Roseibium sp. Sym1: one gene and its partner. The protein of the gene in region 1 interacts with the protein of each later gene in a pairwise test. Links are inferred from orthologs where the notes say so. Each region holds a gene or a part of one and is shown on either strand. Other genes may lie near its edges.

The links.
Region 2: the proteins of hflK (region 1) and ftsH interact in binary tests that used the Escherichia coli proteins (3 or more experiments, as listed by UniProt). The link is inferred for Roseibium sp. Sym1 from one-to-one orthologs.

What each region holds. Positions count from the first base shown.
Region 1 is NZ_CP114786.1:3,776,992-3,792,805, reverse strand. What follows is about bases 4,985-7,759. They hold hflK (FtsH protease activity modulator HflK), read right to left. Parts: upstream 7,079-7,759; coding sequence 5,891-7,078; downstream 4,985-5,890. Other genes in these bases: O6760_RS17150 (GNAT family N-acetyltransferase), read right to left, coding at 7,307-7,759; hflC (protease modulator HflC), read right to left, coding at 4,985-5,888. Outside these bases: O6760_RS17190 (tetratricopeptide repeat protein), read left to right, coding at 1-130; O6760_RS17185 (GNAT family N-acetyltransferase), read right to left, coding at 325-864; tRNA (adenosine(37)-N6)-dimethylallyltransferase MiaA, read right to left, coding at 1,073-1,993; phosphoserine phosphatase SerB, read left to right, coding at 2,022-2,912; O6760_RS17170 (Do family serine endopeptidase), read right to left, coding at 3,143-4,630; O6760_RS17165 (DUF2065 domain-containing protein), read right to left, coding at 4,774-4,959; more of hflC, read right to left, coding at 4,956-4,984; more of O6760_RS17150, read right to left, coding at 7,760-7,768; O6760_RS17145 (dihydrofolate reductase), read right to left, coding at 7,779-8,300; O6760_RS17140 (TfoX/Sxy family protein), read left to right, coding at 8,462-8,836; O6760_RS17135 (DUF2461 domain-containing protein), read left to right, coding at 8,833-9,513; O6760_RS17130 (GH1 family beta-glucosidase), read left to right, coding at 9,574-10,923; O6760_RS17125 (serine hydrolase domain-containing protein), read right to left, coding at 11,291-12,361; O6760_RS17120 (multicopper oxidase domain-containing protein), read left to right, coding at 12,523-13,911; O6760_RS17115 (thymidylate synthase), read right to left, coding at 13,925-14,719; O6760_RS17105 (SspB family protein), read left to right, coding at 15,417-15,814.
Region 2 is NZ_CP114786.1:2,634,275-2,650,262, forward strand. What follows is about bases 7,586-10,534. They hold ftsH (ATP-dependent zinc metalloprotease FtsH), read left to right. Parts: upstream 7,586-8,076; coding sequence 8,077-9,993; downstream 9,994-10,534. Other genes in these bases: tilS (tRNA lysidine(34) synthetase TilS), read left to right, coding at 7,586-7,810; glmM (phosphoglucosamine mutase), read left to right, coding at 10,156-10,534. Outside these bases: O6760_RS12065 (methyl-accepting chemotaxis protein), read left to right, coding at 1-194; ybgC (tol-pal system-associated acyl-CoA thioesterase), read left to right, coding at 284-751; protein TolQ, read left to right, coding at 1,017-1,688; O6760_RS12080 (ExbD/TolR family protein), read left to right, coding at 1,692-2,141; O6760_RS12085 (hypothetical protein), read left to right, coding at 2,148-3,107; Tol-Pal system beta propeller repeat protein TolB, read left to right, coding at 3,306-4,619; peptidoglycan-associated lipoprotein Pal, read left to right, coding at 4,770-5,255; tol-pal system protein YbgF, read left to right, coding at 5,509-6,453; more of tilS, read left to right, coding at 6,437-7,585; more of glmM, read left to right, coding at 10,535-11,502; O6760_RS12120 (outer membrane protein), read left to right, coding at 11,718-12,536; O6760_RS12125 (peptidoglycan-binding protein), read left to right, coding at 12,783-15,988. UniProt on the Escherichia coli protein: Acts as a processive, ATP-dependent zinc metallopeptidase for both cytoplasmic and membrane proteins. Plays a role in the quality control of integral membrane proteins.

The DNA of each region.
Region 1 (15,814 bases):
GTATCCAAGCCTGGAGGTAATTCGCGCGCCCCATTCCGGACATTGGGCGATGCTGCTGCCGGACATGGCTGAGCAGATAGGCACTTCTCTGCGGAACCGGCTTGACCCGACCGGTTTGCCGGAGTCCTGAAAAAAGCAGCGCTGCCGGGAAAGGCAGCCCGCGGCAGCTGACACAGATCAGATAGCCGGTGACGCCGCATGGACAGAACAGCTCGGTCTCCAACACGGGCTTGATCGCAACAGATGTCTTTCAAAAAAAAGAGGGCCGTGGCTGATCACGACCCCCTATCATTGCCCGATCGATTTTGGTTCCCGGGGCGCCGGCTAGGCGCTCATCAAATAGGACTGCATGGAGGGGCTGAGCTGCTGGAACACGTCTGCCTGCATGCCCTCGATCACCTTGCTTTCACGATGATAGAAGCCGGCTTCCAGAACGACATCCCGCATGGTGCGATTGTCGGTGCGCACCACCGCAACAAGGTGCGAGAAATAGGTGTTTTCGAAGAACCAGTCCGAAAGCGCAAGGAAAAGCCGCTTCGGCAGATCCGGATCGTTGTCCAGGACATCATTGCGCAGGCAGTAATTGACGCTGATCTCGGAGGTTTCCGCAAGCGGCGTGAATCCCGCCCAGCCAAGAAAATCGCCTTCCGGCGACACGGCTTTCCATTTCGCAAAGCCATGATCGTTCTGGTGCTTGAGCGCGGAGCGCACCAGCTCGGCTGCATCGACCACCGTGCAATTGGTGGAGTATTCGGAACACTGGTTTCCAAACGGGTCGGAATGAAGGCCCTTCACGAGATTGATATCGCTGGGCGAAAAAGGGACAAGCCGCACTGCGCCGCATTCGAGGTAAATCGTCTGCACCGTGTCCTCCCGTTTTAGAATTCCTGTTTGCCGGTTCTATGCTGAATCGACAATTGCTGTAGCCGGGATCCATGTAACCCTGAATTGTGCCAACCCGATGGCAGACCAAAGTATAGGTACAAATTCCGAAAAAATAAATTCGTATTTCCAACGAGTTAATGAGATACCCGGCGCTGCACCGCACACCCCAGAGGTTGATGCCTTCCGGTCAGCAAATCTTCAGAAACTTTTCCAGATTGATTTTGTCCGACGGATCAACCCGTTGCCAGTCACTCATCTGGTTGCGAAACCAGGTCTCCTGACGCTTTGCGTATTGCCGCGTTGCAACAGTCAGCCTGTGGAGCGTTTCTGCATAATCGGCCGTTTCCGCCAGAAACGCGGCGATTTCCGGTACGCCGATGGCCCGCATGGCCGGAAGTTTGTCTGAAAGTCCCAGTGCGAGCAAGGCGCGGACCTCCGCGATGCCTTCATCCGCCAGCATCAATTTCGCGCGCTGCGCGATCCGCTCGTGCAGCCAGGGCCGCGGTGGCGCCAGGACGATTTTCAGGCACCGGTCCGGCGCCAGCAGAGGCGACGACTGGTGCTCCTGCTGCCAGCGGGCAAGCGGCCTGCCGGTGGCCATCAGCACCTCCAGGGCACGGGCCAGGCGTTGCGGGTCGGCAAGATCTCGGGCCGCCTGCGGATCCCCGAGATCAAAAATCGCCTGTCTGAGCCCGTCGAGATCCTGCCGGTCGGCCATTTCCCTGGCCTTGGCGCGCACCTCCACGGGAATGTCCGGCAACTCTGCGAACCCTTCCGTCAGTCCCTTGAAATAGAGCCCGGTTCCGCCGACAAGGATCGGCAGCCGGCCGTTGTCCCGGGCCATGTCGAGCTCGCGTTCGGCCAGGCGCAGCCAGGCGCCGGTCGAGGAGGCAGTCGACGCCGGCAGGATGCCGTAGAGCCGGTGGGGAACTTGTGCCTCCTCGTCGCTGCCCGGACGCGCGCTCACCAGCCTGAGATCCTTGTAAAGCTGCATGGAATCGGCATTGATGATGACGCCGTTCATCGTTTTTGCCAGGTCCAGCGCCAGGGCGGACTTGCCGCTGGCGGTTGGCCCGGCTATCAGGATGGCGCGATTGCCCGAAGCCATGATCCCGTCTTTATCCAAGGAACCGTCCATGTCGCTTGTTGCCACTCTGGTGTCCACTCCTACTGCGCCCGCGGTCGACGCGGAGTTGATCGGCCGGGCATCGGACGCGCTCGGCGTATCCGGCACGGCGACCGTACTGATGTCCGGTGTCGCCGCGGATATCCGCTTTGACGGGTGCGACGCAAGCACCGCCGACAATATTCTGCGCGAAATCGTCGGAAATGCCCGCGTGGATGTCTTTGTGCAACCGGAAGCCGGCCGCCGCAAGCGCCTGCTGATCGCGGACATGGATTCCACCATGATCCGCCAGGAATGCATCGACGAACTCGCCGCCGAACTCGGCCTGAAGGACCGGATCGCCGCGATCACCGAACGGGCGATGCGCGGAGAGATCGAATTCGAACCGGCCCTGCTAGAGCGCGTCGGCCTTTTGGCGGGCCTTCCCGTTTCGGCCATCGACACGGTTCTGAGCAACCGCATCCAGCTGATGCCGGGTGGACGCACGCTGGTGCAGACGATGAAGGCGAACGGCGCCTATTGTGCCCTGGTCTCCGGAGGGTTTACCCATTTCACCAAGGCCGTCGCCAACATGATCGGCTTCGACGAGAACCAGGCCAACACGCTGCTTGAGGCGGATGGCAAGCTGACCGGCAAGGTCGGACAGCCCATATTGGGCCGGGAAGCCAAACGGGCCCGCCTGGAGTATCTCGTTGCCGAGAAAGGTCTTGCCTTCGAGGAAACCCTGGCCGTCGGCGACGGCGCCAATGACCTTTCCATGATCGAACGCGCCGGCACCGGTGTCGCCTACCGCGCCAAGCCCGCTGTCGCGGAAGCCGCCGACATCCGGGTCGACCACGGCGACCTCACGGCGCTGCTTTACCTGCAGGGCTATGCGGAAAGCGACTTCGTTCTGAGCTGACCCTGAACGAAACGAAGGGTCGGGTCGGACCGCACCGCATAACGGCTCGGAGACAAAACAGCCGCCGAGCTGCCTCCCCAACCCCGGGCGATGGCGGCACAAAACAGGGGCATCAACCTGAGGAGGACCGTCAGGTCCGTCTCGAAGGATGACGGTTGAAGGTGGGGATTTGTTACAAGAAAGGCGCCGTTACCGGCGCCTTTCTCATGTCATTCTGCCAGCTGGGCGGCTTACTCGTCCTCGATCCGGACCGGTACGAAGCGGACATCGCCGGTCGGGTTGGACAGAAGCAGCAGCGCCGAACGGCGGTTGTCTTTTTTCAGCTTCTCGATCTGCGCCTCGACATCGGCCGGCGTCTCCACGGGTTCCTGGGCGACTTCCTTGATGACATCGCCCGCCATGACCCGCTTTTCCTCGGCGGATGAGCCGGGCGTGACTTCCGTGACGACCACACCGGTCACGTCCTCGTCGATGGAGAACTGTTCTCGCAGGCTGTCGTCGAGTTCCGCGAGCATCATGCCGAGAACTTCGCTCTTCTCCGCAGGTTTGTCTTCGGGCTCGCCTTCCGTGGTTTCACTGGCTTCGGTCACCTCGTTTTCCAACAGGCGCTCGAGGGTCACGGTGATGTTGACTTCCTCGCCCTTGCGCAGGACGACGACTTCGACTTCCTTGCCGATGTCGGTTTCGGCGACCATGCGCGGCAGTTCCCGCATGGTTTCGACCTCGTTGCCGTCGAACTTGATGATCACGTCACCCGGCTCGATCTCCGCCTTCGCCGCAGGACCATCCTCGGTCACGCCGGCGACCAGCGCGCCCATGGCCTCATCCATGTCCAGGCTGAGGGCGATTTCGTCGGTGACTTCCTGGATGCGCACGCCGAGCCAGCCACGGCGGGTTTCGCCATACTCGCGCAGCTGCTCGATCACGTTCATCGCCGTCTTGGCCGGGATCGCGAAACCGATGCCGATCGAGCCGCCGGACGGCGAGATGATCGCCGTGTTGATGCCGACCACGTTGCCTTGCATGTCAAACAGCGGGCCACCGGAATTGCCCCGGTTGATGGACGCGTCCGTCTGGATGAAGTTGTCATAGGGTCCGGAATTGATGTCGCGGTTGCGCGCCGACACGATGCCGACCGTCACCGTGCCGCCAAGGCCGAACGGGTTGCCGATGGCCATCACCCAGTCCCCGACGCGGATCGCGTCGCTGTCGCCGAAATTGACGTCCTTGAGCGGTGTCTCCGGCTCGACTTTCAGGACCGCCAGGTCGGTCTTTTCATCGGTGCCGATGATTTCCGCCCGGAGCTTGGTGCCGTCATTGAAGTTCGCGGTGATCTCGTCCGCACCTTCGATGACGTGGTTGTTGGTGATGATGATGCCTTCCTTGCCGTCCACGACAAAGCCGGAGCCGAGCGACTGAACCCGCCGCGGCTGATCGTTGTCCCGGTTCTGGCGATTGAAGAACTCCTCGAAGAACTCCTGGAACGGCGAGCCGTCCGGCACTTCCGGCATCGGAACCGACCGCCGCCCCTGAACGGTCTGGGCCGTGGAAATGTTCACCACGGCATCGCCGAGTTCCTCCGCCAGGTCGGCGACGGACACCGGGCCTTGTGCATGGGCCACGTCGACAGGCTGAAACACAACCATTCCGCCAAGCAGGATACCCGCCGCAGCAGCTGCGACCCGGGTCATCCGACGGCGAACAAAATCTGGAGCCATAGGGCTTTCTCCTCATCCCGGCCGGGTGGACCGCCAGCCAATGTGTTCCACGGCCGGCAGCCGATGGGTTATTACTTACTGGTCCTGAACCAGAATATAGAACGGGCGGGACGTTTTTGCGCCTCCCGCCCGAAAACTTTTCGTTATCCGCGAATGATCCACACAAGAAATACGCCGATCACCGCGGCAAGCAGGCCGGTCACCCGCAAGGTCTGGTCCGATGTGTCCATCACGCTGCGCATGATGGCCTTCATGCCACCGGGCACAAGTGCGTAGAGCACACCCTCAAGCACGAGCACCAGACCCAGCGCCGTTACCAGTTCGCTCATTGAGCGGCGAGCGACGGCGACCGGTCGGAGACACCCTGGCTGCCATTGCCGTCGGCAGCCGGCGGGAGCACGCCTGACGGATCCTTGAAGAACCGGAAGAAGCTGGAATCCGGTGACAGGACGAGGCTTGTATCTCCTGCCTGGAGCCCGGCTTCATAGGCCTGCATGGACCGGTAGAAAGCGAAGAACTCCGGATCGGCTCCGAAAGCCTCCGCGAAGATCTTGTTCCGCTCGGCATCGCCGTCACCACGGGTGATTTCAGAATCCCGCCTTGCTTCCGCGACAAGGACCGTGGCGTCACGGTCTGCACGCGAACGGATCCGGCGGGCGACTTCCTCACCCTGTGCGCGGATTTCGGTCGCTTCCCGCTGACGTTCCGTCTGCATCCGGGCGTAAATCGCCTGGGAGTTGGCATCCGGCAGGTCGGCGCGGCGGATCTTCACATCGATCACCTCGATGCCGAGTTCTTCCGCATTGGCGCTGACGTCACGGCGGATCGCCTCCATAACACCGGAGCGGTCGTCACGCACAAGCGCCACGAAACTGGTCCGGCCGAGTTCCGAACGCAGCGACGACTGCAGCAACGTCGACAGGCGCCGGTTGGCGGTCTGGACGTTCGAGACGCGCTGGTAGAAGAGCACCGGGTTGGAGATCCTGTACCTTGCGAACGCGTCCACAACGAGCCGTTTCTTGTCCGAGGAGATCGGCTCCAGAGGCGGCATGTTCAGGTTGAGGACACGCTTGTCCATGTAGACCACGTTCTCCACGAACGGGTACTTGAGATAAAAACCGGGTGTGGTCTTCGGCTCCTCGACGATCCGGCCGAGCCGCAGGACCAGGGCCTGCTGGGTCGGATTGACGATGTAGATCGACATGTAGCCAAGCACGGCCACGACGATCAGGATGATTGCGAGAATTCCGCTACGCATGATCAATTTCCTCCGGTCCGTGCCGTCGCGGCGGCGCCGCCGCGCGGGTTCAGGTCATTGAGCGGCAGGAACGGCAGCACGCCAGATCCGGAGGACTCGCTGTCAATGATGATCTTGTTGTTGGAGCCAAGAACCTTTTCCAGGGTCTCCAGGTAAAGGCGCTCACGGGTCACGTCCGGAGCATTCTTGTACTGTTCGTAGATCTTGGTGAAACGCTGGGACTGACCGGTCGCCTCCGCGATCGTCTGCTCCTTGTAGGCGTTGGCTGCTTCAAGAACGCGAGCCGCTTCACCGCGCGCTTCCGGAACGATCCGGTTGGCATAGGCTTCCGCCTCGTTTCGAATACGTTCCTGATCGGCACGGGCCGCCTGGACGTCACGGAACGCGTCGATGACCTGGGAGGGCGGGTCAACGCGCTGCATCTGCACTTCGGCGACCTCGACGCCCGCACGGTAGGTGTCCAGCGTCGCCTGCATCAGGGTGACGACGTCGTTCTGGATGGCCACGCGGTTTTCCGTCAGGATGGCGTCGATGTTGGAACTGCCGACGACTTCGCGCATCGCGCTCTCGGCGACAGCCTTCACGGTGCCTTCCGGATCCTGGATGTTGAACAGGTAGTCGCTGATGCCTTCGCGGGTGTTCTTGATACGCCACAGGACCTTGAAGCCGACATCGACGATGTTCTCGTCACCCGTCAGCATCAGGCTTTCTTCCGGCACGTCGCGCGCACGCACGACGCCGGAGCCGCTGACGGTTTCATCGACCCCGACCGTGGTTTCACGCTGCTGTTCGACCTTGGGCTTGTAGACTTCACCGACCGGGTAGGGCCAGTTGTAGTTGAGGCCCGGAGGCGTCTGATCGGTCACTTCACCGAGCACGAGCTCGACACCGACCTCACCTTCGTCGACGACATAGAAACCGGTCGCCAGCCAACCGATCACGACGACACCAAAGACAATCAGGACACCGATGGTGCCGAGACCGCCGCCGCCACCGCCCGGGAGAACGGTGCGCATGCGGTCCTGCGTGCGTTTGAGGAGCTCTTCCAGGTCCGGCGGGTTGTTGCCGCCCCTGTTCGGACCGCCTCCGCCCCAGGGACCGTTGTTGTTTCCGCCGCCGCCCCAGGGACCGCCGCCGTTTCCGCCACCCTTCCAGGGGCCACCGCCGCCTGACTGATTGCTCCAAGGCATCAAAAATTCCTTCTTCGAGATCCGGCGGAACCCGCCGGACATGGGCATTCGCCCGTTCTGACTCATGGTTGGTTATAGGGAGGTTACCGACCGCTTTCAACGGATAGACCGGCGCCGGAACCTCCTAAAACCCATATGATTTCCCGCGCCGGAGGTGGGTCCTGAAACGGTCACTGTCAAGCCCCGGCGCACATTTGGCCGCACTCTGCCAAAGAGCCTGCCCGAATATCAGGGCCGGATCATGTCGATATGCGGAATTCCGTCCTCCACAAAGGCTTCGGAAACGGTCTCGAATCCGAGCGAGCAGTAGAAGTCTTCAAGGTAGGCCTGTGCACGAACATGGATCCTGCAACCCGGGGCCATTTCACGGGCCTTGTCTATGCCCGCCTGCATCATGGCCCGGCCGAGACCCGAGCCACGGGCTTCGGGCGCGATCACAACACGTCCGATCCGCGCGGTGCTCACCTCCGGCTCGACAAAGATTCGGATGGCCCCCGTTACGGCTTGCGTCGCCGGGTCCTGGATCAGGTAATGCAGCGCCTGCGGATCCTTGCCATCGATATCGGCATAAAACGATGCCTGCTCCAGGATGAAAACATCCTGCCGCAGTTTCAGCAGGCCATAGAGCTGCTGAAGGCTGAGTTGGTCGAAGGCCGCCCATTGGGCAGTCATTGCATCTGGAATGGTCATCGCGTCCGGGTCACGTCCCATCCGCCTTGCGGCGATAGCTGACAAAGGTGAAATCCGCGCTGTCGCGCTCCGTGCGCGCGCCCGGCACCCGGGACGTTTCCTGCCAGACCTGCGGGCTGATTTCGGGAAACCGCGTGTCGCCCGATGGCGCCGCATCGACCTCGGTAATTTCAAGCCGGTCGGCCCGGGGCATGGCCTGGGCGTAGATCTGGCCACCGCCGATGCACATGATTTCGCCGACGCCGAGATCTGCCGCAAGAGCCGCTCCGCGCTCAAGAGCCGCGTCGAAGGACAGCGCACGCTCGGCTCCCTCCGGTGCGTAGCCGGGATCGCGCGAGATCACGATATGCGGCCGTCCGGGAAGCGGCTTGCCGCCGAAGGACAGGAACGTCTTGCGTCCCATGATCACGGGTCTGCCGAGCGTGAGGCTCTTGAAATGTTTCAGGTCGGACGACAGCCTCCAGGGCATGTCATTGTCCGCGCCGATGATCCCGTTGCGTGCCACGGCGGCGATCAAGACGAGTTCGGGCAAGCAGTCCTCCGAATCCGGTTTTCTTTCCTCAACGGGCCTCCTAGCATGAATTTGAAGCGCGATGGCAGTGCATGCGATTTTCTTTTGGCCCTGCTGTCGGTTTTTGCCGGTCTGGAACGTCCTGGAAAGGTGATCACGAACTGAAGGGAGTATTGCAACCCATGTCGGACTTGATGGACACCGTTCTGATCGAACGCACCCGTTCGTTCATTCCCGATGGCAATGTCGAGCAGAAACGCATGTTCGGCGGCACCTGTTTCATGGTCAACGGCAACATGCTGGTCTGCGTGTCGAAACGCGGTCTCATGGCCCGCGTCGGCAAGGACCAGGAAGCCGCGGCCCTGTCGAAACCGCACGCCTCGCAATGCCGGCCGACCGGTCGGCCGATGCCCGGCTTCATCCGGATCGAGCCGGACGGCATCGAGACGGACGAGGATCTGAAGGACTGGGTCGAGATGGCCCGGACCTACGTCTGCGCCCTGCCGCCCAAGGCCGCGAAGCCGAAAAAGACAAGAACCGGAAAGGCCGCCCGATGACATCCGCCGGATTTCAGTCGGAGACCTTCCGCTTCCTGGAAGACCTCGCCGCCAACAATTCCAGGGACTGGTTCGAAGCCCACAAGGCGGACTACCAGCGGTTTGTCAAGAAACCGGCCGACGCGTTCCGGCCCGCGCTTCTGCATGCGCTTGAAGAGGTCACCGGACACGCCCTTGCCTCCAAGCAGTTTCGCATCAACCGGGACCTCCGGTTCTCTAAGGACAAGACGCCCTACAACACCCACATCCGCATGGCCTTCTGGCCGAGCGGTGCCACCTTCGCAGGCAAGGAAGCGCAGCCACCCGGATTCTTCCTGTCCGTCGAACGCGATCACCTGCGTTTCGGGACCGGCTGCATGGCCTTCTCCAAAGCGGTTCTTGGCGCTTACCTGCACGCCCTCGAGACAGGCGACGGCGAAACGATCGCGGGTTTGCTAACGGACCTGGAAAGGCAGGGTTTCGAGATTTCCGAACCGGATCTTGCCAGGATCCCGCGCGGTTTCCCAAAGGATCATCCTCACGCGGAGCTGGCCAGGCACAAGGGCCTGGCCGTCTGGAAGTCGCTTCCGGACACCAAGGCGGTTCTCGGCGACGGGGCTGTCGCGACACTGGTGGAAAGCTGGGCGCCGAGCCTGCCCTTCTGGAAATACTTTCTGAGCCTGCAGGAAAAAGCTTGATCCAAAGCGCTTTGAAACCTATCACCTCGGCATGCTCCCACGACCATGAGACGAGATTCGATGGTGTCCCCAAAAGACCTTGCAAAGCGCTTCCCCGATGATTTCCAGTTTGGCGTGGCGACCGCCGCCTACCAGATCGAGGGCGCTGTGGCCGAGGACGGCCGCAAACCGAGTATCTGGGACGCGTTTTCGAAGATGCCGGGCCGGGTCTACAAGGGCCACACGGGTGACGTCGCCTGCGACCATTATCATCGCTGGGAAGACGATCTCGACCTGATCCGGTCACTGGGCGTCGACGCCTACCGCTTCTCGATTGCCTGGCCGCGCATCCTGCCGGACGGCCGTGGCCAGGTGAACGAAAAGGGGCTCGACTTCTACGACCGCCTGATCGACGGCATGGTCGCCCGCGGCCTCAAGGTCTACCCGACGCTGTACCACTGGGACCTGCCCCTGATGCTGGCGGGTGACGGCGGCTGGACGGCGCGCAGCACGGCGGAGGCCTTTGCCGACTATGCCGCAATCGTGGTCCGGCGGCTCGGCGACCGCATGGACGCGCTGGCGACCATCAACGAACCCTGGTGCATTTGCCACCTCAGCCATCTCTACGGCATCCATGCGCCCGGCGAAAAGAGCCCGGAGGCATTTGCCGCCGCCGTTCATACGCTGAATCTCGCCCACGGCCTCGGTGTTCAGGCCGCCCGCTCTGAACGCGCCGACCTGCCGATGGGCATCGTGCTCAATGCCTATTCCATCTATCCGGCCACCGACCGGCCGGAAGACAAGGCCGCCGCGCAGCGGGCCTTCACGTTCCACAACGGGGTTTTCTTCGAGCCGCTCTTCGAAGGTGCCTATCCGGCGGACTTCCTGACGGCCTTCGGCACCTCGATGGACATTCGCGAAGGAGACCTGGACACGATCAGCCAGCCGCTGGACTGGTGGGGCCTGAATTACTACACCCCCTGGCGGGTGCGCGAGGACAGCGACCTGGAGGCGGACTATCCGCAAGCCGTGGCGGTGCCGCCGAATGAAGCTGTTCCCGTGACGGATATCGGCTGGGAGGTCTTTTCGCCAGGCCTTTCCGATCTCCTCAAGGACCTCCACGCGCGCTATTCCCTGCCCGACTGCTACATCACCGAGAACGGTGCCTGCTACAATGACGAGCCCGTTGACGGCGTCATCGACGACAAGGGCCGGATCGACTATCTCGCCGCGCATTTCGGCGCGATTGCCGACGCCCGCGAGGCCGGCGTGCCGGTCCGCGGCTATTTCCTGTGGAGCCTGATGGACAATTTCGAATGGGCCGAAGGTTACCGGATGCGCTTCGGCATCGTCCATGTCGACTATGACAGCCAGGTGCGCACCCCCAAGGCCAGCGCGCTCTGGTATCGGGCGTTGCTGGTGGCGCGGTAGGTTTGGCCGGACTAAGGCATCCTGCAGCGTCTGCACCCAATTCAGCGTCATGCTGAGGAGCTGCGTTAGCGGCGTCTCGAAGGACGACCGCTTGCTCTGTTGCCAGGCAGGCGCCTGAAGCCGCTCCTTCGAGACGGACCTGTCGGTCCTCCTCAGGATGACGGCGGAGTGTGTGGAGAGGCCGTTCTGCAGGTTTGCCGCAAAGGCATATCTTTTTTGAGCCGGCCCCTCCTTCAGCGTCATCCTGAGGAGCCGCGTTAGCGGCGTCTCGAAGGACGAGCTGCTTGCTCTGGTGCCTGAGGCCACTCCTTCGAGACGCGCGCTAGCGCGCTCCTCAGGATGACGACGGAGTTTGTGGCAGATTCAGTCACACCCTGACCAGGTTCGCCAGGATGATCTCGCTCCACACCCTGGTCGGCGGGATCCAGGCGTTCCAGTTGTTGTAGTTGCCGGAAAAGATGACGGCGGCCACGTCCGCCTTCGGGCACAGGAACAGCCGCTGGCCGCCATTGCCGAAACCGGCGAACCAGGGCACCGGCCCGCCGAGCGCCGGGACCGGCGCCTGACCGCAGAACCAGAAATAGCCGTAATCCGGCCCCTCCCCCGTCGCGATCACCGGCCTCAGGGAGGCCGTCAGCCAGGCTTCGGGAACGATCCGGTGGTCCTGCCAGAGCCCGTTGCCCAGTACCAGACGACCGATCTTCAGCAGATCCGGCGCGCTCAAGCGCAGGCCGGAAGCCGGGGAATGGGTTCCGTCCGGACCGGCGGCCCATTCGAAGGTTTCGATGCCGAGCGGTGAAAACAACCTCTCGCGTGCGAAATCCGGCAGTTTTCTGCCCGTGCCGCGCTGCAGGATCTCGCCGACCAGCGCTGTCGCGCCGCCGCTGTAGATCCAGCGCGCGCCCGGCTCGGCCACAAAGGGGCGCTCCAGGATATAGCGGTAGCGGTCCGGTGCCATTTCCATGGCAATCTCGCTGTTTTCCGGATCGGTATAGGGACGGGTTTCGTCCCACTCCATGCCGAGCGTCATGGTCAGCGCGTGTTCGATCGTCAATTGCTGTCTTTGCGGATCGGCGGCGAGATCCGGATAGTCCGGAAACAGGTCGAGGATCGGCGTGTCGAGACGCGGCACCTCGCCCCGTTCCAGGGCAATCCCGTAAAGCAGGCTGACGATGCTTTTCGATACCGAGCGCAGGTCGTGCAGCGTGTCCGCGGCGAAGGACACGTCACCGATGGACCGGCCCCAGTTCTCATCCGGGCCGCTGCCGTAACTTTCCAGGACCGTCTCGCCGCCCCTCTCCGCCAGCACCACATGCAGGTGCGGCAACAGACCGGCCTCGGCGCCTGCGCAGAGCCTGCGGCCGATCGACGTGTCAAAGCCGCGCCGCTCGGCGGCGAGCGCATGCGGTGAAAGGGAAAGCCCGCCAGATGAAACCATTGCCTGAAATTCCTGAAGTCAAATCCGGAAGTAGAGTGCGCAGTCTCGCGCCGAATTGCGAATGTTTTTTGACCAATTGCAAGCAGTTTCCATCTTGACCTTCCCCCAACTGGAACCATCATGAGTCCTGAAGGCGGCGGCAAAGGCACTCCGGGAGTTCAATGGTGAATCGCAGATCGTTTCTGAAAACGTCCTTGGCCGGATGTGCCGCAACATTGCTGCCGAAGTTTTCCCTGGCAAAAACCACGGACGGTGTCCTGGAGCTGACCGCGCAAAAGGGCCAGGCCCGGCTCTATGGCGAGGACGGCGGCCTCTCCGACCTGTGGCTCTACAACGGCAAGCTGCCGGGTCCGGAAATCCGGGTGAAACGCGGTGAGCGCGTTCGGGTCCGGTTCCGCAACCAACTGGACGAACCGACCTCCGTGCACTGGCACGGCATCCGCATCGACAATGCCATGGACGGCGTCGCCGGCCTGACCCAGGCGCCGGTGGAGCCCGGGGAAAGTTTCGACTACGATTTCATCGCGCCCGACGCCGGCACCTACTGGTACCACGCCCACACGATGAGCTGGAACCAGGTGCCACGCGGCCTTGCCGGCCCGCTGATCGTCGAGGAAGACGAACAGCTGTTCGATCTGGAACGCGACATCACGCTGATGCTGAGCGACTGGCGCCTGGATGAAGACGGTACCCTGGAAACCGCCAGCTTCGGTGCCATGCATGACTTCTCCCATGCCGGACGGCTGGGCAACTGGCTGACGATCAACGGCGTCTCCATGCCGGAGATCCCGCTGCAGCAGGGGCGCTGGCACCGCATCCGCCTGATCAATTCGTCCGCGTCCCGGGTGCTGGATCTGGCCCCGTCCCGCTTCGGTGCCAAGGTGATCGCCCTGGACGGCCAACCCTTCGAGACCCCGCGCGACATGGACGGCACGCTGCAGCTTGCCCCGGCGCAGCGGATGGATCTTGTCATGCGACCCGGGGAAACAGGGGACATTCCCTTCGAGACCATGACCGGCAAGCCGTTCACCTTCGCCACCTTCAAGGTCGGCGACGGCAAGGGAGACGACCTTCCACTGAAACAGCCCGCGATCAACAGGCTGCCGGAACCTGACCTGGAGGCCGCCTGGGAGATCCCGCTGCTGATGGCGGGCGGAGCCATGGGGGGCATGCGTTCGATGATGGACGGCCGCACGCGGGAAGAACTCAACCAGATGATGCAGGACGGCCTGTTCTGGGTCCTTAACGGCAAGGCCGGCATGGGCGACGAGCCGATGTTCAAGGCCAGCCGCGGCGACACCATCCTCATCGAAAGCCGCAACGACACCGCCTTTGCCCATGCCATGCATCTGCACGGACATCATTTCCGTGTGCTGGAACGCAACGGCAAAAACCTGGAGCATCCGGACTGGCGGGACACCTTCACCACGGTGCCGGAGGAAACGGTCAAGATCGCCTTCGTCGCCGACAATCCCGGCAAGTGGCTGCTCCATTGCCACATGCTGGGCCATGCGGCCTCGGGCATGACGACCTGGTTCGAGGTGGCTTAGGCAATCTCCGGGATCACACCGCGATCGGCGCCGCGATGTGCGGGTGCGGGTCGTAACCGGTGAGCTCGAAATCCTCGAATTTGAACGCGAACAGATCCGTCACATCCGGATTGATCTTCATTTCCGGCAAAGCGCGCGGTGTGCGGGTCAGCTGCTCGCGCGCCTGGTCAAAATGGTTGGAATAGAGGTGGGCGTCGCCGAATGTGTGCACGAAGTCTCCCGGTTTCAGGCCGGTGACCTGGGCGACCATCATGGTCAGCAACGCATAGGAGGCGATGTTGAAGGGCACGCCCAGGAACACATCCGCCGAGCGCTGGTAGAGCTGGCAGGAGAGCCTGCCGTCGGCGACATAGAACTGGAACAGGGAATGGCAGGGTGGCAGGGCCATTTCGTCGACCAGCGCCGGGTTCCAGGCCGAGACGATCAGCCGGCGACTTTCCGGATTGGTGCGGATCATGGTGAGCAGATTGGCGATCTGATCAATGGAGCGGCCATCCGGCGCCGGCCAGGAGCGCCACTGGTAGCCGTAGACCGGACCGAGTTCGCCGTTCTCGTCGGCCCAGTCGTCCCAGATCCTGACGCCGTGCTCCTTCAGGTAACGGATGTTGGTGTCACCGGCGAGGAACCAGAGCAGCTCGTGAATGATCGATCTCAGGTGCAGCTTCTTGGTCGTGACCACCGGAAAGCCTGCCGACAGGTCGAAGCGCATCTGATGGCCGAAAATGGAGCGCGTGCCCGTGCCGGTGCGGTCGCCCCGGTCGACGCCCTCCTCCAGGATTTTCGACAGGAGATCGAGATACTGCTGCACGTGAGAGGCCTCTGCTCGCCGGGTTTCTGCTGTTGGGGTTAATGTGGCAGATTTTCGTAAAAACACAGCCCTTGGCGCCGACTTTCCCCAGCTTGCGTCCGCCTTTGTGGATCAATCCGCCGTGAGCCGGCAAACAGGAGCGAAAAGCGAAAGCCCCTTTCAATTCAAACGCAGAACCCCTATATCAGGCGTGCTGGTTCGCCAGCTATGGCAATAAACTGTCAGTGCAATAAACCTATCGGACCCGGGGGCGGTACCCGGCGCCTCCACCCAAGCCCATGAGGCTTAAGCTTTTGGAACCTCATGGGTTTCGGCGGGGGCGAAATAGGATCGACGAGGGCGTAAAGACTGTGCTTTTGCTCGGCATTGTACCACCGTTATCGGGCTGTTCTAATAGTTGCAAATGACAACTATGCTATGGACAACGCTGTCGCAGCGTAATGCTGCGCCGGTAGTCCACTAAGTCCTGTTGGGTAGCACCATCGGGCGGGGTTCGGAGGCACCTGGCAACAGAAGCCTCCACTGATCTTTCCACTTTTTTCAAGTGTCCTAGTTTGTTCCGGTAGGCACACAGCAAATCCGGAGCGAAGCGGCACATTAATCTGGGTTCACCGGGAAAAGAGCCTTTTCTTTTTGATCCCGTCCCGTCAATGTGCTGCAGAGAGACAACATTCCCAGCGAGATTCGATCAATACTGATGTCTGAAGACCTTCTGCGATACGACATTCTGATCCAGGACGCGCTGCGTGGCGCGGTCAAGAAAATCCTTGCCGAAGTCGGACGCACCGGGCTGCCCGGGGACCATCACTTTTATATCGCCTTCGACACCAATGCCCCCGGGGTGCGCATTTCCCAGCGCCTGAAAGAGCGCTACCCGCAGGAAATGACCATCGTGCTGCAACACCAGTTCTGGGACCTTGCCATCGGTGAGCACGCCTTCGAGGTCGGCCTGTCCTTCGGCGGCGTTCCGGAAAAGCTGCTGGTCCCCTTCTCGGCCATCAAGGGCTTCTTCGATCCTTCCGTCCAGTTTGCCCTGGAGTTCGATCCGGGCAAGACGGCCGAGGAACTTCCCGAGGAGCTCCTGGAAGCCGTGGA
Region 2 (15,988 bases), 1.1 Mb from region 1 along the record:
TCTCGCGCAACGTGGCCGAGGCCGCGGACGGCACGCGCAGCGTGGCCAACACGGTTGCATCGCTCAACGAGGGCGTTGCGGAAAACTCCCAGGCGGTCGGCGACATGCTGACGGCGACGATCGAGATGAAGCAGCAGGCCGAACATCTGCGGGCCTCGGTCGAGAAATTCCTCTCCGAGGTTGCAGCCGCCTGACGGCGATCGTAGGTATGGGCAAGTCAGGCCGTCCGGTTGCCGACCGGGCGGCCTTCTTTTTTGGGTCTCAGGAAAGCGGGGATGTCGTCGTGTCTGACTGGCCGGATCTGTCGGGTCGCCTGGAAGAGGGCGGCCATGTGCTGCCCGTCAGGGTCTATTACGAGGACACCGACTTTACCGGCATCGTCTATCACGGGGCCTATGTGCGCTTTTTCGAGCGGGCCCGCTCCGACTTCCTGCGCCTGATCGGCATTCATCACAGTGATATGGCATCGGGCGCGCATGGGGTTTCGCTGGCCTTTGCCGTGCGGTCCATGACACTGGACTTCCAGAAGCCGGCCCGGATCGACGATGTGCTGGAAGTCCGCACGAGCGTCGCGGAGTTCAGGGGCGCGCGCATCGGGCTCGGGCAGCGGATCCATCGGGGCGGTGATTTGCTGATTTCCGCTGCAGTGACCGTTGCGGTGATCACGTCCGAGGGGCGGCCGACGCGGCTGCCGCTTGTGCTGGCGGAAAAACTTCAACGGCATGTGCCTGGAGAAAGCCCCGACAATTGAGGGCCTTGCGCGGACCTGGGCGGTCCTGCCGGCCGTCCTCAGGAAAATAGTTACAACTCCATTACCTGCGTTAATCTTGCAGTAACCTTAATTGATTCCTTTAGAGAGGGGCGTTCTTTGAATGGAAACGTCCCAGTTTTGACAAAATCAAACGTCAGAGAGGCGGCTGGTTACATTATCCGGCCTCCTGATTCCGGGTCCATCCTGACGCTTTCGGAACCTGGACTGCACATCAGTATCAGACGGCCTAGGGGTCTTAATAAACATGGGTGAACATACGTTTCTCGATCTGTTCTGGCAGGCGCATATTGTCGTGAAGGTCGTCATGGCCGGCCTGATCTTCGCATCCGTATGGTGCTGGGCGATTATCGTCGACAAGTTCATGCTGGTCGGGCGCACGCGGCGGCAGATGAACCGGTTCGAAACCGTGTTCTGGTCCGGCCAGTCCCTGGAAGAGCTCTACAACACGCTGCACAACCGGGTGAACCATTCCATGGCGGCCCTGTTCGTGGCGGCGATGCGCGAGTGGAAACGCAGCCATGAAGGCGCGCGTCCGGCCATCGGCAGCCTGCAGCAGCGGATCGACCGGGTCATGGATGTCACCATCCAGCGCGAGGCCGAGCGGCTCGAGAACCGGTTGCTCGTGCTGGCGACCGTCGGCTCGGCGGCGCCCTTCATCGGCCTGTTCGGCACGGTCTGGGGCATCATGACCGCCTTCCAGGCGATTGCCGCTTCGGAAAGCACGAACCTAGCCGTGGTGGCTCCGGGCATCGCCGAGGCACTGTTTGCGACGGCGCTGGGTCTGCTGGCGGCGATCCCGGCCGTGATCGCCTTCAACAAGTTCAATTCCGATGTCGGCAAGGCGGTCGCGCGGATGGAAGGCTTTGCCGACGAATTCTCGGCCATCCTGTCGCGCCAGATCGACGAGAGGGGCTGAGCCATGGGCATGCAAGCCGGATCCGCACAGTCAGGCGGGCGCCGCGGCCGGCGCAGGCAGCGCCACGCGCCGATGAGCGAAATCAACGTGACGCCCTTCGTCGACGTCATGCTTGTGCTTCTGATCGTGTTCATGGTCACGGCGCCGCTGCTGGCCGTGGGGGTTCCGGTCGATCTGCCGGAGACCCAGGCGCAGCAGCTGACCGGGGACAATGAACCGATCACGGTCACCGTGAAGGCGTCCGGCGAGATCTTCATCTCCAAGGAGGCCTACGCGCTCGAGGACGTCGTACCGACACTGGAGGCGATCGCGGCCAATGGCTACGACGAACGCATCTACGTGTTCGGCGACCGCAATGCCAGCTACGGGACCATGATGCAGGTGATGGGCCGCATCAGTGCTGCCGGTTTCAAGCGGCTGGCGCTGCGCACAGAGGATGAACGGGACTCGTAACGCACCATGCGCGCAGGTCTCATCGCGTCACTGTCCGGACATTCGGCAATCCTTCTCTGGGGCTTGATCGCCTTTCCGGGCGCGGAGCGCTTTCCTGAACAGGAAGAGCAGCCTGTCTTCATCGACATGGATTTCGCGACGCTGGCCGAAAAGACGGAGATCCAGGTCGGGGACCGGGAGGGGGATATCGAGGCGCCGCCGGCGCCGAAACCGCGTGAAGCGGAACCGGCCGAGGAACCGCAGCCGGCCGAACAACCGGCACCGACGCAGGACACGGCCGCTCCACCGCCGCCGCCTCCCGCGCCCGCACCGGCCCCTGCACCCACACCGGCGGCCGAGCCCGAGCCGGCGTCGGCACCGCCGGCGGATGCCGAGCCGGTCCCGGCACCGGAGCCGGAACCTGCCGCGGAGCCCGAGCCCGCGCCGGAACCCGAACCGGTGCAGCAGGCCGCGCCGCTTCCGAACCAGAAAATCGCAGCGGCAGTGAGCCGGTCCAAGCCCACGCCGCCGAGACGCACGCCGGAGACGGACCGGAGCAACTTCGATGCAAATGCAATCGACCAGCTCCTGAGCAAGGAAAACGGAGGCTCCAGCGGCCCGTCCTCGCAGCAGCCCGCTTCCGTCGGTGATCAGCGTGGCGTGCAGCATGCCGGCCTGACGGCGAACGAGAAGGATCTCATTCGCCAGATGATCCAGGAACGCTGGAACAAGTTTCCCGACCAGTATCCGCCGGACATGAGGATCACGTACCAGATCAAGTTTACCCCGCAGGGCAAGCTGGCCGGGGCGCCGGTGCTTTTGAACACGTATCCGGATCCCCGTTTCCAGTCGCTGGCGGACTCGGCCAAACGGGCGATCTACCAGGTGGACAACGAGGGAGGCTTCACCATCCTGCCGGCGGACAAATACGGCGGCGCCAACGGCTGGAATGAACTTAAGTTGTCGTTCGATCCGAATTTTTCCTAGGATCGGGTGCGAGACCGGAATGACATGCCAGTCGCGTGGCGGGAACATATTGATGCTGATTTTGGATCCTAACCAATGATGCGCTCAGGTTGGATCGGGATGAAAACCGAATACCGGGAGCGGAACATGCTTCGCTTGAATGGCAGGAGGCCAGGTTTGACGACGGAAACGATGAAAACTGATCGGTTGGAACGGAAGATGAGCCATCTTCTGCGGCAACTCCTTGTCGGTCTGGGCCTGATTCTGCTGGCCATGCAGCCGGCGCGGGCCCTCGTTGAAATCGACATTCGCGGCGGCAACATCGAGCCCTTGCCGATCGCCCTGCCGTCGTTCACCGCCGAGGGGGGCGACAGCAAGCTGGCGGCGGACATGACGGGTGTGATCTCGGCGGATCTCAAGCGGTCCGGCCTGTTCAACCCGCTCGACCCGGCCAGCTTCCTGCAGAAGAACATGAGCGTGAATTCGACGCCGCGCTTCGGCGACTGGCGCAAGATCCAGGCCCAGGCCCTGGTGACGGGCACCGTGATCAAGCAGCCGGACGGGCGATTGCGCGCGGAATTCCGGCTCTGGGACGTGTTCGCCGCCGAACAGATGCTCGGTCAGCAGTTCTACACAACGCCGGAAAACTGGCGCCGGCTGGCCCATATCATCGCCGACGCCATCTATGAGCGCCTGACCGGCGAAAAGGGCTATTTCGATACCCGGATCGTGTTTGTCGACGAGACCGGGCCGAAGGACAAGCGCATCAAGCGGCTGGCCATCATGGATCAGGACGGCGCCAACACCCGTTACCTGACGCGGGGCGAGGACCTGGTGCTGACGCCGCGCTTCTCGCCGACCAGCCAGGAAATCACCTACATGTCCTATGGCGCCGCCGATCCGAGCGTCTACCTGCTCAACATCGAGACCGGCCAGCGCGAGATCGTCGGCAATTTCCCCGGCATGACCTTTGCCCCCCGGTTCTCGCCCGACGGCCAGAGCGTCGTCATGAGCCTGCAGCAGGGCGGCAATGCCAACATCTTCAAGATGGACCTGCGGTCGCGCCGGACGACGCGCCTGACCAACACGGCCGCGATCGACACCAGCCCGTCCTATTCTCCGGACGGCAGCCGGATCGTCTTTGAAAGCGACCGTGGCGGCACGCAGCAGCTCTATGTCATGAGCGCGGGCGGCGGCGAGGCGCAGCGCATTTCCTTCGGGCCAGGCCGTTACTCGACGCCGGTCTGGTCGCCGCGCGGGGACCTGATCGCCTTCACCAAGCAGCATCAGGGCCGCTTCATGATCGGCGTCATGCGTCCGGACGGCAAGGGCGAGCGCATCCTCACAGAGGGCTATCACAACGAGGGACCCGCCTGGTCGCCGAACGGCCGGGTGCTGGTGTTCTTCCGGGACACGCCGGGCGCCAATGGCGGTCCGCAGGTCTGGACCGTCGACCTGACCGGATACAACGAGCAGCGTCTGGAGACGCCGGCCTTCGCGTCGGATCCGTCCTGGTCGCCGCTGATCGACTGACACGAAAGGCGGCCTGCCGGGGCAGGCCGTGTTAAGCTTTCGCTAACCACGTTTGAAAAGACGTTTTTTACCGGTTTTGGCTAGAAAGCGTTTACCAAGAACCGGACGCTCCCGGAGTGAGGTTTGCGGGCTGGGGTTTAGGAGACAGGAATGTTCAAGCAAGTAAACGCCGCAAAAGGTGCGCGATGGATTGCCGTCTGTTTTGCGGTTCTGTTCGCAGCGGCATGTGCCCAGACGAAACCGGATGGGTTGTCCAGCAACGTGAAGCCGGGCACGGGCCAGGATTTCGTGGTCAATGTGGGCGACCGCGTGTTCTTCGAGGAAGACCAGTCGGTGGTGAATTCGCAGGGCCAGGCGACGCTCGCCAAACAGGCCCAGTGGCTGAAGAAATACTCCCAGTACACGATCACGGTCGAGGGACATGCCGACGAGCGCGGAACGCGCCAGTACAACATCGCTCTCGGTGCGCGCCGGGCCCAGGCTGCCCGTGACTATCTGGTGTCGCAGGGCGTCAACGCTTCGCGGATACGGACGATATCCTACGGCAAGGAACGGCCCGTCGCGGTGTGCAACGACAACAGCTGCTGGTCCCAGAACCGCCGCGCGGTGACCGTTCTGAACAACGCCACCAACTGATTGCCGCAACAGCGAACAGATTGGCCGGGCCTCGTGCCCGGCCTTTTGCGTTATCCGGGCAGGGCGTGTTCATCCGAGATCCGGCCGATCAGGTGCCGCAAATGCGAAATCTCTCGGGTTTCGGCAGGAAAGGTCAAAATTTAGCCGAAGTCGGAGCGCTCTGTGCACTTGAGTAGATAACCGGTCATGATAAGACATCATGCGGAAGGATTTGCCGGCAGAGCGCTCGCGGATCCCCGAACCGGAGGAGAGAATGCAACATTTAAAGGGACTTGCAGGTCTCGTTCTGGCGATGGTGATGATCACCGCTGCCACACCGTCCGAAGCCCAGCTTTTCGGACGCCGCAACGACGAATCCGCCGTGCGTATCGGCCAGATGGAAGAGCGGATCCGCGTCTTGACCGGCCAGATCGAGCAATTGTCTTTCCAGCTGCGGGAAATGCAGGACATGATGCGCCGCATGCAGGAAGACAACGAATACCGCTTCCAGCAGCTTGAAGGCGGCACGCCGGGCAAGCGCTCGGAACTCCCGCCCGGATCAGGTGCACCGGGGCTTGCCCCGGACGGCACGCCGCAAACCGGATCGCTTGTCGCTCCGGGCGGCGGGCTTGCCACCTTGCCTGCCGACGGGTCCGGCGATGCCAGCTGGGACCAGTCCGGCGGGTATGACACCGGACTGCCGACTGACGGTCCGATCGACCTGTCGGCGCTTGCCAATGGACTGGACAACGTTCCGGGCACGGGCGACGACATCTCGCCGGACCCGGGCCTGGCAACCGACGACGACCAGATCGCAAGCGTAATCGGCAGCGGTGATCCGCAGACCGACTACAACGAGGCCTATTCGCTGGCTGTGAACGGGGATTATTCCGGCGCGGAACGCGGGTTCCGCAATTTCCTGGAAAACTATCCCGATGACCAGCGCTCGGCGAACGCCCAGTACTGGCTCGGAGAGAGCCTGCTCGCGCAGCAGAACTACCGCGAGGCGGCGGACGCGTTTCTGAAGACCTATACCAACCATCCCGGTAACGAAAAAAGCCCGGACAGCCTGCTGAAGCTCGGCGTGTCCCTGCGCGGTCTGGGAGAATCGGACGCCGCTTGCGCAACCTTCTCCGAACTTCTGAACAAGTTTCCGAATGCCGCTCCCGCGGTCCTGTCCCAGGCCAGGGACGAGCGCAAACGTGCCCAATGTTCCTGACGGGCCGGTCGAGCCCGAGGGGCTCCCGTCCGATATTGTCGATGCTCTCTTTTCCAGGCTGACGTCCTTTTCAAACCTTGCCGTGGCCGTGTCCGGCGGAGCGGATTCGCTGTGTCTCCTGGTGCTGCTGGCGGAGTGGAAGCGGCGGACAGGCTGGCAGGGATCCCTTGAAATCCTGTGCGTCGATCACGGCTTGCGCCCCGAAAGTGCCGAAGAGGCAGCCTTTGTTGCCGACTGTGCGCGCGGTGAAGGTGTGCCCTGCACGATATTGCGCTGGTCGGGGCAAAAGCCCGCCAGCAACCTTCAGGAGGAGGCGCGCCTCGCCCGGTACCGGCTGATGGCGCAGCACATGAGGGGATCCGGATCGGAAGCGCTGCTTCTTGCCCACCACCAGGACGACCAGGCCGAGACCTTCCTCGACAGGCTGACCCGCGGCAGCGGTGTCGCCGGTCTGGGGGGCATGGCCGCGGACGAACCGAACGGCCCGGAAGGCCTGCGGCTGCTGCGGCCGTTCCTGGGTGTCGCCAAGGCTCGCCTGGAAGCCAGCCTGAGGGCGCGCGGCAGGACATGGTGCACCGATCCCTCCAACAGCAACACCAGGTACAAGAGGAGCCGGCTCCGGTCGATCCTGGCGCTCCTGGAAGAAGAGGGCCTGACAGCGGAGCGACTTTCCAAGACAGCCGGGCACATGCGCCGGGCAGGAGAGGCGCTGGAGGCCTGCCTTCGGGATCTCGCCGAAAAACACCTGATTGAACACCCGGCCGGTCCGTTGAAACTGGATCGTCTGGCGTACCGGTCGATGACGGAAGAGATGCGGCTGCGACTGCTTACACTCATGATCGCGCGCGTGAGCGGGGCCACGCCGCGGCCGCGGTTTCGCAATCTGAGTGGACTGGACCGGATGCTGGTCAGGGAGCGGCCCTGCCGTCTGACCCTCGGTGGCGCGGTGTTCGATGCGCGGGATGACGTTGTTTTCTGCTGGAAGGAACCGGGGCGGACACCACCCGAAACACTGGTTGACCCGGAGGGCAGCGGTCTCTGGGACAACCGGTACCGGTATTGCGTTTCCGACAGGAGGAAGGCCCACGGTCGGCAAGCGCTTTGTCTCGGGCCGCTCTGCAACGCACCGCTCCGGTCCAGGGACGTCAATTGGCCCAAGGGGTGGCCGAAGGCCGCCTTCCATTGTGCGCCGGTGGTCTGGGCCGGGGAGGACATCCTGTGTCTGCCCTTCCTGGTGGCCGCTTCAAATCTAGGCAATTCCTGCAAGGGCGACGTTTTGGATTTGGAGCGCCTGCCGATCCAAGTTAAGCTTCTTGGTAACTATTTGGACGATGGGACCGTACAAGGCGAAAACTAGAGTTTTCCCTGCTAAGAAGTTCTGATAGAGCTCCGGGCTTAACAAAATAGTCAGTGCATCTGCGCAACTATGGCGCACCGCCTTGGCAGCGGGACTTCGGCGACCTATCTTCGCTGTAACGAATAAAGACCGCGCGAGCCGGGGTCTTTTGAGAATTGGGATCTGGCCGTGTGCGGAGGCAAAGCGCTCCGACCCGGGCCATCGACGGGACCGGAACCTAATTCTCAACAGACCCAGGGGTCGCGTTGGGCGGCTAAGGAAACGAAATGAACGCACATTTTCGCAACTTTGCTCTCTGGGTGATCATCGCATTGTTGCTGATCGCCCTGTTCCAGCTTTTTCAAAGCCCGGCGCAGCACGGTGCGACAAATGACATCGCCTATTCGGACTTCATGAAGCAGGTCGACAACGGCGAGGTCAGGTCCGTCACCATCCAGGAACAGAAGATCACCGGCAGCTACAACAGCGGCGGCGCCTTCCAGACCTATGCGCCCGACGGTGCCCAGTATGTCAACGAGCTGCGTGGCAAGGGCGTGCTGATCAATGCCCGTCCCCCAGCGGAAAGCTCACCGCTTCTCGGTGCCTTGTTCTCGTGGCTGCCCATGCTGATCATTCTCGGCATCTGGATATTTGTGATGCGCCAGATGCAGGGGTCCGGCGGCAAGGCGATGGGCTTCGGTAAATCCAAGGCGAAGCTTTTGACCGAGGCGCACGGCCGGGTCACCTTCGAGGATGTCGCAGGCATCGACGAAGCCAAGGAAGACCTTCAGGAGATCGTTGAGTTCCTGCGTGATCCGCAGAAATTCCAGCGCCTGGGCGGACGCATTCCGCGCGGTGTCCTGCTGGTTGGCCCTCCGGGCACCGGTAAGACCCTGACGGCACGTGCCGTCGCGGGCGAGGCAAACGTGCCGTTCTTCACCATTTCCGGCTCGGACTTCGTTGAAATGTTTGTCGGTGTGGGTGCTTCCCGTGTCCGCGACATGTTCGAACAGGCCAAGAAAAACGCGCCCTGCATCATCTTCATCGACGAAATCGATGCGGTCGGCCGTCACCGCGGCGCCGGTCTCGGCGGCGGCAACGACGAACGCGAACAGACGCTCAACCAGTTGCTGGTCGAGATGGACGGCTTCGAGCCGAATGAAGGCATCATCATCATCGCGGCGACCAACCGTCCGGACGTTCTCGACCCGGCGCTGCTGCGCCCTGGCCGTTTCGACCGCCAGATCGTCGTACCGAACCCGGACATCACCGGCCGCGAGAAGATCCTGAAGGTGCATATGCGCAAGGTGCCGCTGGCGCCGGATGTCGACGTCAAGACCCTGGCACGCGGTACGCCCGGGTTCTCCGGCGCCGACCTGATGAACCTCGTCAACGAGGCCGCGCTTCTGGCCGCCCGCCGGTCCAAGCGCCTGGTGACCATGGCCGAGTTCGAGGATGCCAAGGACAAGGTCATGATGGGCGCGGAACGCCGCACGCTGGTGATGACCGAGGAAGAGAAGAAGCTGACCGCCTATCACGAGGCCGGCCATGCGCTGGTGGCACTGCACCAGGAAGCCTCCGACCCGATCCACAAGGCGACCATCATTCCGCGCGGCCGCGCGCTGGGTATGGTCATGCGCCTGCCGGAAAAGGACCAGGTGTCCCTGACCCGGGCCAAGTGCAAGGCCGACCTTGCGGTTGCCATGGGCGGACGCGTGGCCGAGGAAATGATCTTCGGCTACGAGAAGGTCACCTCCGGTGCCTCGGGCGACATCCAGATGGCCACCAAGCTGGCCCGGGCGATGGCCACGCAGTTCGGCATGTCCGACAAGCTCGGCCCGCTGCTTTACGGCGAGAACCAGGAAGAAGTCTTCCTGGGCCACTCCGTGGCCAAGAACCAGCATGTCTCGGACGAAACCCAGAAGATCGTCGACGCGGAAATCAAGTCCTTCGTCAACCAGGGCTATGAAACCGCCAACAAGATCCTGGGCGACCACGAGGACCAGCTGCACACGATTGCCAAGGGCCTTCTGGAATACGAAACGCTCTCTGGCGACGAGATCAAGGACCTCTTGAACGGCAAGCCGCCGGTGCGCGACACCGACGACGACCAGCCGGTCGGCCGTTCTTCCGCGGTTCCCACAGCAGGTGCGAAACGCGGCGGGGACGAAGCCAGCGGCGGCATGGAGCCGCAACCGTCCTGATCAACGCCTAAGTGACTGACGAAGCCCGGCCAATGCCGGGCTTCTGCCTTTGCGGCCGTTGATGCGTGCCTGTGAATGGTAACAATTGCTCACATATTTTGAATCGTGATCGGAGCCAATTGCGTTAATAAGGGCGCACATTGGAAATTCAGGCAGGCATGATTGATGCGTAAGTATTTCGGCACCGATGGCATTCGCGGCCAGGCGAACCGTTTCCCGATGACCGCCGAACTGGCTCTGAAGGTCGGGATGGCCGCTGGCCTCGTTTTCAAGAACGGCGGTCATCGCCATCGGGTGGTGATCGGCAAGGACACGCGCCTGTCCGGCTACATGCTGGAAACGGCACTGGTTGCAGGCTTCACGTCCGTGGGCATGGATGTCTTTCTGCTCGGGCCGATGCCGACGCCCTCTGTGGCCATGCTGACGCGCTCGCTGAGAACGGATCTTGGCGTGATGATTTCGGCGTCCCACAATCCCTTCCAGGACAATGGCATCAAGTTCTTCGGCCCGGACGGCTTCAAGCTCAGCGATGAAATCGAGAAGACCATCGAAGGCCTGGTCGAAAGCGACCTGACATCACGGCTGGCCGGCGCGCGCGAGCTGGGCCGGGCGAGACGGATCGACGGGGCGCAGCAGCGCTATATCGAATTCGCCAAGCGGACGTTGCCCAGGGAAATGAACCTGGAAGGACTGCGCGTCGTTGTCGACTGCGCCAACGGCGCGGCCTACAAGGTTGCCCCGGAAGCCTTGTGGGAGCTCGGGGCCGACGTGATCTCCATGGGGGTCACCCCGGACGGCTTTAATATCAACCAGGATTGCGGCTCGACCTCCACAGACGCGTTGTCCCGCAAGGTGCATGAGGTGCGCGCGGATATCGGCATTGCGCTCGATGGTGACGCCGACCGCGTGATCATTGTCGACGAAAACGGTGCCGTTGTTGACGGCGATCAGCTGATGGCCGTGGTGGCGCAATCCTGGCAGGCCAGCAACAGGCTGTCGGCGCAGGGCATCGTCGCAACGGTCATGTCCAATCTCGGGCTGGAGCGCTACCTGCAACAACTGGGCCTGGGCCTCGCCCGGACCAAGGTCGGCGACCGTTACGTGGTCGAGCACATGCGGGCCAACGGCTACAATGTCGGCGGCGAGCAATCCGGGCATATCGTGCTGTCCGACTTTACCACCACGGGCGACGGTCTGATCGCGGCGCTGCAGGTCCTTGCCTGTGTCAAGGACCAGGACCGTCCGGTGTCCGAGGTTTGCAGGCGGTTCGAACCGGTGCCGCAGATCCTGAAGAACGTCAGGTACAAGGGCGGGGCTCCGCTCGAACAGGACAAGGTCAAATCGGCCATCGAAGACGGTGAGGCGCGCCTGGGGAAATCCGGCCGCCTGGTGATCAGGGCGTCGGGTACCGAGCCGTTGATCCGGGTGATGGCCGAGGGCGATGATGCCGACCTCGTCAAGCAGGTCGTCAATGACATCGCCGGTGTGGTTGCCGCATCCGCGGCCTGACCTTCCCCGGACTCTGATGGAGCCGCTTCCCCCGGGAGGCGGCTTTTTTGTGTCCGGTCAACAAGATCCGGATTTGGTAAGACTTTCTTAAGGTAAAAAATCGCGGTTAATGAACAGAGTTAAGTCACAATTAATGAATTCCCCTCAGTATGCTTTCAAGTTTGATGTGTCCGGGAAATTGTTGAAGCGGGCGCTCACTGGAAGAGGACGAGGACATGGACAATTTCTTTAAGCGTTTGTCTTTGACCGGCTTTGCTGTTGTGCTTTCCACTGCGGGCTACGCTGCGGACTTGCCAACTCCGGTCATCGAGCATGTGCCGCAAGTGCCCGTGGCAGGTGGGTTGTACCTGCGCGGCGACATCGGTTACAAATTCTGGAACGATCCGAGCGGCAGCTTCAACGACCCTGTGATCGGTGATCTGCGTTTCGAACGGGAATCCATGGACAATGCCTGGATGATCGGTGTCGGTGTCGGTTACCAGTTCAACGACTATTTCCGTACGGACGTGACGCTGGATTACGAGACCTCGGCGAACGTCAAGGGCTACGCGGTCTGCGGAGCCTGTACCGGCGGATACTCGACCGAGTCGACCGATATCGATGTCTGGACCGTCATGCTGAACGGCTATGTCGATCTGGGGACCTGGAACCGGATCACGCCGTATGTCGGTGCCGGTATCGGTGCGTCCTACGTGACGACCGACAGCACGTATTCCGTCAATCCGGGCGGTGGCGGCCGCAGCAATTATGACGGCAAGCACAGCGAGTGGAACTTCGCCTGGGCACTGATGGCCGGTGCCGAATACGCCGTGACCGACAGGTGGTCGCTCGACGCAGGCTACCAGTATCGCGACCTCGGCGACGCGGCGACCGTGCAGCTTCATGACGCAGGCACCGGTGAAACACGGGTGGAATGGGACGACCTGACCGCTCACGAAATCCGCTTTGGCGTACGCTACAATTTCGGTGGTGGCAGCGCTCCGGCCGGCCCGGTCTATTACGAGCCCCAGGGGCCGATCACCAGCAACTTCTGATCTCCAGATCAGGGAACGGAAAGGCCGGTCGCTTGACCGGCCTTTTTTTGTTTGCGAGCCTGAAGTTCACCCGGCATTGACCTCCCTCAAAGGTGGCAATGTCAGAATTCGCTAAACTAACCTAGGGGTACGTGCCCCAGGATAGGAACGGCGAGCGCTGCCTGGATCCCGTTCCGGCCGATAGGCGGAGGACCATCGCCGGAGCGCAAGAGGGCAGAGACATCGCCAACCCGAAGGGAGCTGCGCATGTCACCCCGGTTGTTGGTCCAAACCCGTGATTTTCTTCTTTCAGCCGTTGTCCTGGCGGGCCTTGGAGGCCTGCCTGTGGCGGGCGGCGCGGCCCGCGCGCAAGAGGCGCTTCAGCCTGGCGAGGCGGTCGTGACGCGGTTCTCAGGAACAGCCGAAGAAGCGGGGCGCCTCGTGATTGACGGCCAGGGGGCCGTGGTCAGCGTTGTCGACCTGCGCCAGCCGGGAGGGCCGGCACGCGGCGAGCACTGGTTCAACGCGTTGCAGCGCGGAGCGGTCACAGCCGCTGAAATCGGTCAGGTCTTCGGTGTTGCCATCGATGACGCGTCGCCGGCAAACATCTATCTGACAGCGACCTCTGCTTTCGGCCTGCACAGGAATGCGGACAATTCCGACTGGATGGCCGGCATGTGGGGCGCGGAAGGCGGACCCGGAACGGTCTGGAAACTGAACGGCGCCAACGGCTATCAACCTGAACTTTTTGCAGAAATAACCCTGGATGGCCGGCCGAACAGCGGCGCTGCCCTCGGCAATGTCGCTTATGACCGCTGGAATGGTCAGCTCTATGTCTCCGACCTGGAGACCGGCATGGTGCATCGCCTCCGCCTTGCCGACGGGGCGGTTCTCGGGACATATGATCATGGCGTTGACGGACGGAGGGCGTTCTTCGACGTCCCGAGCGGTGGCTATCAGGGACTTGCTCCCGTGGCCTTTGACCCGTTGAGCCGGGCGCGGACAGCCGATTGTCCGAGTGGAGACTTCGGCCGCACGCCTTCCTGTTGGAACTTTGCCGACTTCCGCCGGCGCGTCTGGGGCCTCGGTGTGCGCCGGGATACCCAAAGCGATGGCGTGCGTCTCTATTATGCTCTCTGGAGCAGCCAGGGCTTCGGCAATGCGGATTTTGCCGGCGCGGACGACAGCGAGAAAAGGAACGCGGTCTGGTCGATCGGCATCGGTCCGGACGGTGCTTTTGACCCGGCCGGCGTTCGCCGGGAGTTTGTCCTTCCGGATTTCTTCCGCTCGCCGGAGGCGATTGCACGCTCCGGGTTCAGCCATCCCGTCGCCGATATCGCGTTTCCCGATCTGAGCGAACAGAATGTCATGCTGCTTGCGGAACGCGGCGGGGTCCGCAATCTCGGTCTGGCAGCGGAAAATGCCTTTGCCTACCCGCATGAATCCCGCGTGTTGCGTTACGAGATGACCGACACCGGATTCTGGCGTGGCGCCGGGCGCTATGATGTCGGCTACTATGACCGCGGCCAGGACGGACCACCCTATCTGCGCGCGGGATCGGCCGGGGGCGTCTCCTTCGGCCCCGGCTATCTCGGTTCCGGGACGGCAAACCCCGATGTGCCGGATGGAACGGTGTGGATGACGGGAGACGGCCTTTGTTCGGATCGCGGGCGCTGTTTCGATTCCAGCTCCGGGGCGTATGACGACGGCTCCGAGGTGCACGGGCTTCAGGGCCGGGCCGCACACCCCTTCGAGGCGTTCGAGCCCGTAACCGCCTTCCAGCCCTACCCGGCCCCGGGACCTGTGACCCCGGCGACGGGGCCCGACAGCTCCTTCATGGTCGACGCAGACGTCAATACGGACCCGGCCGGCAACGTCCTGGAAGAGCTGAGGTTCCGGAACGATGCCACCCGCGTCGGCGACGTCGCCGTTGTCCAGTCGCTGCCCGCCGGGGGCGCACTTTTGGCCCAGGAGGACGATCCGTTCGGCCCTGTTCCATGGCCGGAGGGGCTGCCGCCGCAAGGCTGGGTGCCCGCGCCGCTGCCGCCCGACGGCTGGTTCCTGCCGCCGCCGTTCCCGCTCGATACGGACCTTGCGATCCGCAAGACCGGACCGGCGCAATGCCAGGAAGGGGTTGAATGCACCTATGTCGTGACACTCCGGAATGTCGGCGCGACGACTTATGCAGGTCCGCTTGCGATCACGGACACGATGCCCGCGGGTGCCACGCTTGCCTCCACCTCGCCCGGCTGGAACTGCGCCCCCATCGGCGTTGCCTTCAACTGCGTCACCAATGCTGCCGCCCTGTTGCCTCCGGGCGCGACGGCGGCCATTGAGGTCAATCTTCTTCTGCCCGCCACCGTGCCCGGACCGAACGTGCAGAACTGTGTTGCCATCGACTGGTTCGAAATGGGTACGGACGACGGTCCCGGCGACGGCAACGACGAGGATTGCGTTACAACGCCGGTGAGCGAGGGCTTCGATCTCGGCATCGTCAAGATGTCGTCCATGCCCGACTGCACGGAGAACGCGGATTGCACGTTCCTGGTGCAGGTGATCAACCAGGGACCGGGTGAATTCAACGGGTCACTGGCTGTTCGAGACCCGTTGCCGGCCGGCAGCTCCCTTGTTCTGGCCGGCTTCGATCCGGCGACCGTCACCTGTTCACTCAGCGGCACCGACGTTGTCTGCCAGACACCGGACATAACGCTTCCGGTCGGCGGGACCGTTCCGATGATGGTTCGGATCAAGCTGCCCGACGGCATTGCCGGCACCACCGTCGAGAATTGCGCCCGCATCGACTGGACGCTGATGACCTCGGATGACGGGCCCGCCGATGTTCATCCCGATGAAGCCTGCGTCACCGTTAACGTGCTGGACGGCGCCGGTCATTTCGACCTGTCGATCGGCAAGCAGGGTCCGGCCAGTTGCGATGCAGGTGGCAATTGCGTCTACCAGGTGCTGGTCACCAACAATGGTCCGGACGACTACAACGATGAACTCGTGATCCGGGACGAGATCGATCCCGGTGTGACCTATGTCGCCAACAGCCCGGGCTGGACCTGTGTCGCCGGACCACCCATCCGGTGCGCACTCAACGGCGGGCCGCACCTGCTTCACCCCGGCGACCAACGGATCCTGTTCCTGACCGTCGCGATACCCGATCCGGCTCCCGCCGATCCGCTGCTCGACTGTGTCGCCCTCGACTGGGGTGTCGGCATCATGCCGCCTGACGATATCCCCGCACCCGGTGCCACCGAGAAGGATGACGACATGTGCGTTCCGACCTGGATCGATGATGCTTTTGATCTGGAGATCGCCAAGTCCGGTCCACCGGAGTGCTACGAAGGCGGAGCCTGTGACTTCACAGTGGAGATCACCAACAACGGGCCCAAGGATTTCATGGCCCTGATGACCTTCGATGATCTCTTGCCTGCCGGTGCGACCCTGGAAAGTGCCACGGGAACATTTTC